DNA from 2 places in the Streptomyces sp. NPDC088817 genome. Region 2 is predicted to be linked to the other one. Evidence: riboswitches for the same ligand, from Rfam matches in the RefSeq annotation. Region 2 holds a riboswitch; the other holds the start of a gene.

The links. A riboswitch is a leader RNA that binds a small molecule or an ion and turns the genes downstream of it on or off. The one in region 2 is predicted to bind cyclic di-AMP.
Positions count from the first base shown of each region.
Region 1: it holds a riboswitch for cyclic di-AMP, as region 2 does, so the genes downstream of both, ACIP4X_RS10165 (transglycosylase SLT domain-containing protein) here and ACIP4X_RS30535 (M23 family metallopeptidase) in region 2, are expected to answer to the same signal.

Region 1 is NZ_JBIVJN010000004.1:348,385-351,782, reverse strand. Features, by position in the region: gene ACIP4X_RS10175 (ATP-grasp domain-containing protein) at 1-371, shown strand, start outside; gene ACIP4X_RS10170 (HAD family hydrolase) at 443-1,246, shown strand; gene ACIP4X_RS10165 (transglycosylase SLT domain-containing protein) at 1,286-1,771, opposite strand; cyclic di-AMP (ydaO/yuaA leader) riboswitch at 1,777-1,964, opposite strand; gene ACIP4X_RS10160 (polyprenyl synthetase family protein) at 2,447-3,398, shown strand, end outside.
Region 2 is NZ_JBIVJN010000020.1:75,699-79,096, forward strand. Features, by position in the region: gene ACIP4X_RS30525 (GNAT family N-acetyltransferase) at 1-27, opposite strand, end outside; gene ACIP4X_RS30530 (HPr family phosphocarrier protein) at 203-484, shown strand; gene ACIP4X_RS30535 (M23 family metallopeptidase) at 646-1,401, opposite strand; cyclic di-AMP (ydaO/yuaA leader) riboswitch at 1,414-1,574, opposite strand; gene ACIP4X_RS30540 (pitrilysin family protein) at 1,778-3,166, opposite strand; gene ACIP4X_RS30545 (pitrilysin family protein) at 3,163-3,398, opposite strand, start outside.

The DNA.
Region 1 (3,398 bases), on a different contig from region 2:
GGCAGTACAAGCTCCTCGACTTCAATCCGCGCATGGGCGCGCAGTTCCGGCTCTTCGAGAGCGGCTCGGGCGTGGACGTCGTCCGCGCCATGCACCTCGACCTGACCGGGCGCCCCGTCCCGGAGGGCGAGCAGCGCACCGGACACCGGTATGTCGTGGAGAACATCGACCTGCCCGCCCTCCTCGCCTACCGCCGCAGCGGCTACACCACACCGCACGCGCCGGCGAGGGCGAGCGGCACGGAGCTGGCCTGGCTCGCGGGGGACGATCCGCTGCCGTTCGTGACGATGCTCGCGCGCTTCGTGCGGCCGGGCGCCCGGCACCTCTATCAGCTGTGGCGGACCAACCGGCGCGGCGGCACGACCGGTTGAGGAGGAACCGGTCCGAACGAGAAGCACGCTCCGGTCGAGTCGGCGGGCCGGGGCATCCGTATTCTCTGATCATGGCCGCCCTCGCATACACCCTCATCGCCACCGACCTGGACGGAACGCTGCTGCGCGGCGACGACACCGTGTCCGAACGGTCCCTCACCGCGCTCGCGAAGGCGGCGGCCGCCGGTGCCCGGCACCTCGTGGTGACCGGACGGCCGGCGCCGAGAGTAAGGGAACTGCTCGGCGTCCTCGGCACCACGGGACTCGCGGTGTGCGGTCAGGGCGCACAGCTCTACGACGCCGGCGGCGACCGTCTGCTGTGGTCGGTCACCCTGGACCGGGAGCTGGCCGAGACCGCGCTCGGCAAGATCGAGGCCGAGGTGGGGGAGGTGTACGCCGCGGTCGACCAGGACGGGGCCGACGGGGTCACGCTCATCGAGCCGGGGTACCGCATGCCGCACCCGTCGCTGCCGGCCGTACGGGTCGAACGGCGCGACGACCTGTGGCACGCGCCCATCAGCAAGGTGCTGCTGCGTCACCCGGTGCTGTCCGACGACGAGCTGGCGGCGGCGGCCCGCGGTGTGGTGGGGTCCCTCGCCACGGTCACCATGTCGGGACCCGGGACCGTGGAGCTCCAGCCGTGCGGCATCACCAAGGCGACCGGACTGGCACTCGCCGCCGAACACCTGGGCCTCGGCCGTGAGCACGCCCTCGCCTTCGGCGACATGCCCAACGACATCCCGATGTTCCAGTGGGCCGCCCGGGGGGTCGCCATGGCCAACGCCCACCCCGAGCTGAAGGCGGTGGCCGACGAGGTCACGACGTCGAACGAGGACGACGGCATCGCCGTCGTCCTCGAACGACTGTTTGTCTAGTGCCGGGGCACCGGCCGGTGTGGGCCCGCCGCGGTCCGGTCAGTAGGCGCCGTGGACGTTGTCGATGGAGCCGTACCGCTTGGCCGCGTAGTTGCAGGCGGCCGTGATGTTGGCGATCGGGTCGTAGATGTCCCAGGACGTCCCGTTCACGTGGTAGGCCCGGAAGGTCGGGTCGATGACCTGGAGCAGACCCTTGGAGGGTATGCCCTTCTTGGCGTTGGAGTCCCAGAGGTTGATGGCGCGCGGGTTGCCGGAGGACTCGCGGATGACGTTGCGGTGGATCCCGTTGTAGGAGCCCGGGATGCCCTTCTGTGCCATGACGGCCAGGGAGGCGCGGATCCAGCCGTCGAGGTTGTTCGGGTAGCCGAAGCTCGCGGCCGTGTGGACGGTGGCCGGGGTCGCCGCGGAGGCCGTCGTCGCGCCGAGCAGCGGCACGGCGAGGACGGCTGCGCCCGTGCCGGTGGCGGCGAGGGTGCGGACGAGGCGGGCGGTGCGGGAAGAGCGGCGCTGACCGTTTGCAGGCATGGGGGAATTCCTCTCCGTCGCCTGCGAGGTGAGCTGTCGGGTTCGGGCGGGGAGGTGCCCGGCCGCGCCGTGAAGGGCGCGGCTTCACCCCGAGCCGTTCCGGTGCGGCGTACGACGTAGGACGTACGAGCCCGGCCCGGCGGCTTACCTGGGTCCCCCGCTCCTGCCGTGGTTCATTCGGTCGTTGGGATTACGGGCGGCGGCAGGATTCGGCGTCCGCCCGATGGCCGGGAACGTATGCGAGAGCACATGTCCCGAACAAGTGGCGGAATCACACTCGCCCTATTTGACCTTGGTCGGGGGTGTATGTGGTACTTGATCCTTTGCGTCCGCCAAGGGTCAACTCCGTTGTCCGTAAAGGGAATGTGAAGGACTGCGAGAGGTGGTGCGAAGAGAGGGCATAGTGACCCAACTCACGGTTTGCGCACCCGAAGCGCAATTACCGCTAAAGAGAATTGAAACCCCAATAGGGGTGAATCGGACTTCGGGTGTGAGCGGGGATGGGCCATGTGGCGGACGCGTGACCGTGGTCACGTCGGGTGATGCGGCCTGGCCCGTATAGGTGGGCGATATCGGTGATCGAAACGTGACCGGATACGCTGACTTGAGTGAGGGCAGCGACCTATCGACAAACCGTGTAAATCCCACCAGACACCAGCAGACAGGAGACCCCTCGTGACCGTCGTCGGGCCATTCGGGCTGAGCGTGCGGGACCAGGCTCTCGAAGCCGATGTCCAGGCCGGATTGGCGGCTGTCGAGGAAGGGCTGCTCGAAGCCACCAAGAGCGAGGTCCCGTTCATCACGGGGGCCGCGCAGCACCTCGTCAGGGCGGGCGGGAAGCGGTTCCGGCCGCTGCTCGTGATGCTCGCGTCCCAGTTCGGTGACCCGTACGCGCCGGGGGTCGTGCCGTCGGCCGTGGTGGTGGAGCTGACCCATCTGGCCACGCTGTACCACGACGACGTGATGGACGAGGCCGCCGTGCGCCGCGGGGTGGCCAGCGCCAACACCCGCTGGGGCAACTCGGTCGCGGTCCTGACCGGCGACTTCCTGTTCGCCCGTGCCTCGCAGATCCTCGCCGACCTCGGCCCGGAGGCCGTCCGGGTACAGGCCCTGGCGTTCGAACGGCTGGTCACCGGTCAGATCCTGGAGACGGCGGGCCCGCAGGACGGCCGGGACCCGGTCGACCACTACCTGGACGTGCTGGGCGGCAAGACCGGATCGCTGGTGGCGGTGTCGTGCCGGTTCGGCGCGATGATGTCCGGCGCCGACGAGAACGTCGTGGACGTGCTGACCCAGTACGGCGAGCGGCTGGGCGTCGCCTTCCAGCTCGCGGACGACGTCCTGGACATCGCCTCCGACTCGCGCGAGTCGGGCAAGACCCCCGGCACCGATCTGCGCGAGGGCATCGCCACGCTGCCGGTGCTGCGGCTGCGCGAGCGGTCGGCCCGGCTGGGGCTGCCCGAGGACATCGCGCTGTGCGAGCTGCTGGACTCCGACCTGACCGACGACGCGCGGCTCGCGGAGGCGCTGACGGCGCTGCGCGCGCACCCGGCGCTGGAGCAGGCCCGCCGGGACGCCGTGCGCTACGCCAAGGAGGCGCGGGCCGCGCTGGCACCGCTGCGGAAGT
Region 2 (3,398 bases):
CTCGTGCCGGTCCGGCGAGGTCTGCATGGGCCCCAGCGTACGGCTCGCGTCCCACAGCGGCGCGCGGCAGTCTGTGGAGGACACACATCGGACCGAGGCCGCGGTCCGACGCCACCCGGAGCGGCGCACACCGCCGCTCCGGGCTCGTTTCACGTATGGAAAACTGGTCTAGACAACCCTGACACCCGAAGGGCAGCAACACATGGCTGAGCGCCGCGTCAACGTCGGCTGGGCCGAGGGCCTCCACGCCCGCCCCGCCTCCATCTTCGTCCGGGCCGCCACGGCCGCAGGCATCCCGGTGACGATCGCCAAGGCCGACGGGACGCCCGTCAACGCGGCCTCCATGCTGGCCGTGCTCGGCCTCGGCGCCGAGGGCGGCGAGGAGGTCGTCCTGGCCTCCGACGCCGACGGCGCGGAGGCCGCGCTCGACCGCCTGGCCAAGCTGGTCGCCGAGGGACTCGAGGAGCTTCCCGAGACGGTCTGACCCGGCAGGAACGGTTTTGCGCCGAAGCCGTGCCGCCCGGACGGGTGGCACGGCTTCGGCATGCCCGGCGGCAGCCACAAGACCGCCGGGGAACGCCGGAGGCCCCGGCTCGGGAGCCGGGGCCTCGGGAGTGCCGGGCGGACGGTGCGCCGGGCGGCGGGTCAGACGTCGACGCCGTGCTTGCGGAGGTAGGCCACGGGGTCGACGTCGGAGCCGTAGTCCGGGGTCGTACGGGCCTCGAAGTGCAGGTGCGGTCCGGTGACGTTGCCGGTGGCGCCGGACACGCCGATCTGCTGGCCGGGGGTGACCTGCTGACCCACCGAGACCTGGATGGACGACAGGTGCCCGTACTGGGTGTACATGCCGTCGGCCATCCTGATCACGACCTGGTTCCCGTACGCCCCGCCCCAGCCGGCGTCGACGACGGTGCCGCTGCCGACCGCGTGGACGCCGGTGCCGCTCGCGGCGTGGAAGTCGATGCCGGTGTGGGTGCCGGAGGACCACAGGGAGCCGCCGGTCCGGTAGCCGGTCGACACGTACGAGTCGAAGATCGGCGCGACGAAGGCGTTGAGGCGCTTGCGCTCGGCCTCGCGGGCGGCGCGCGCCTTGGTCTCGCGCTCCTTCGCCGCCTGCTCGGCGGCCTTCTTGCGCGCGGCCTTCTCGGCCTCCTTGCGCGCGGCGGCCCGGTGCTGGGCGACGGCCTGGGCGTCGATCTTCTCGGCGACGCTGTCGCCGATGGTGACGACCGGGGTGAGGCCGGTGTCCTCGGGGGCGGGAGCCTCCGCCGCGAGGGCCGGGGCGGCGAGGGTGCCGATGACACCGGTGGTGGCCAGGGCCGCGACGCCCGCCGCGCGGGCGGTGGTGCGGTGCATCCGGCTCGGCCGCCGGTGCTTCCCGGCGGCGCGGGTGAACGCCATGGAGACGTGGGTCCTTTCCTTCCCTGTCGCCTACCGGGTTAGCTGACGGGTTCGGAGCAGGAAGGTCTCCTACGGCCCCCTCGCATCGCGCGCGGGTGTCCGATTCACCCCAGGGACGGTGGGTCCCCGGCTCCCCTGGCTCGCGCCGTACGGGGACTCGGCGATGACTGTCCGGTGCCGCGGACGCGGCGCACTGCCCGACGAACAGCCGGACCGACGCTAAGCGGGGCCGCTTTCAATTCCCAAACGGATCAGAAGTTTTGTAGCGCATACCACAGGGCAGACAGGCGATCTCTCCCTCAATTCGGGCAACATCCGGACAACATGGGGCCCTGGTGACGCTTCGGTCACCAGGGCCCCACGCGCGTGTGTGCCGCTACTCGGCCTCGACGACGGTGACCCGGCCGACGCCCAGGGCCTCGACGGGCTCCTTGATCTGCGCCGCGTCACCGACGAGGACCGTCACCAGACGGTCCACCGGGAAGGCGTTGACGACGGCCGCGGTGGCCTCCACCGTGCCGGTGGCGGCGAGCTGCTGATAGAGCGTCGCCTGGTAGTCGTCGGGCAGGTGCTGCTCGACCTGGTCGGCCAGCGTGCCCGCCACGACGGCGGCCGTCTCGTACTTCAGCGGGGCCACGCCGACGAGGTTCTGCACGGCGACGTCCCGCTCGGCGTCCGTGAGGCCCTCGGCGGCGAGCTTGCGCAGCACCGTGAACAGGTCGTCCAGGGCCGGGCCGGTGTTCGGGGTGTCGACCGAGCCGCTGATGGCGAGCATCGCGGCGCCCGACCCGTCGGGGGCCGAGCGCATCACCTGGCCGAACGCCCGCACGCCGTAGGTGTAGCCCTTCTCCTCGCGCAGGACGCGGTCCAGGCGGGAGGTGAGGGTGCCGCCGAGGCAGTAGGTGCCGAGCACCTGGGCGGGCCACACGCGTGCGTGCCGGTCGGCGCCGATGCGGCCGATGAGAAGCTGCGTCTGGACGGCGCCGGGCCGGTCCACGATGACGACGCGGCCGGTGTCGTCGGCGGTCACCGGCGGCACGGGCCGCGGCTTGGCGGGCGCGCCGGTCCAGGCGCCCAGGGTCCGGCCCAGCAGCTCGTCGAGGTCGATGCCGGTGAGGTCGCCGACGACCACGGCGGTGGCCGTGGACGGGCGCACGTGCCGGTCGTAGAAGGCGCGGACGGCCGCCGAGTCGATGGCCTCCACCGTCTCCTCGGTGCCCTGGCGCGGCCGCGACATGCGCGAGTCGGCCGGGAAGAGCTCCTTGGACAGCTCCTTGGCGGCGCGGCGGGCCGGGTTGGCCAGCTCGTGCGGGATCTCGTCGAGCCGGTTGCGCACCAGCCGCTCGACCTCGGAGTCGGCGAACGCGGGGGCCCTGAGGGCGTCGGACAGCAGGCCGAGCCCCTTGGCCAGGCGGGAGGCCGGGACCTCCAGGCTGAGCCGTACGCCGGGGTGGTCGGCGTGCGCGTCGAGGGTGGCGCCCGCGCGCTCAAGATCGGCGGCGAACTCCTCGGCGGAGTGCTGGTCGGTGCCCTCGGAGAAGGCCCGCGCCATGATCGTGGCCACGCCGTCCAGGCCGGCCGGCTCCGCCTCCAGGGGTGCGTCAAGGAGCACCTCGACGGCGACGACCTGCTGGCCGGGGCGGTGACAGCGGAGCACCGTCAGGCCGTTGTCCAGCGTCCCGCGCTCGGGGGCGGGGAACGCCCACGGCCTGGCCTCGCCGGCCTGCGGCCGGGGGTGGAACTCCATCGTGGCGAGCTCGGTCACTTCGCCGCCTCCTCGGTCTCGTCGGTGGCCGCGGCGTCCGCGTCCTGGGCGTCGTCCTGCGTGTCGGCGGCGGTCGGCTCGTAGACGAGCACCGCGCGGTTGTCGGGACGCAGGCGGGACTTGGCGACCTCCTGGACCTCCTCGGGCGTCACCTCCAGGACCCGGCCGACGGCGGTCAGGGCGAGCTGCGGGTCGCCGAACAGGACGGCGTAGCGGCACAGTTCGTCGGCGC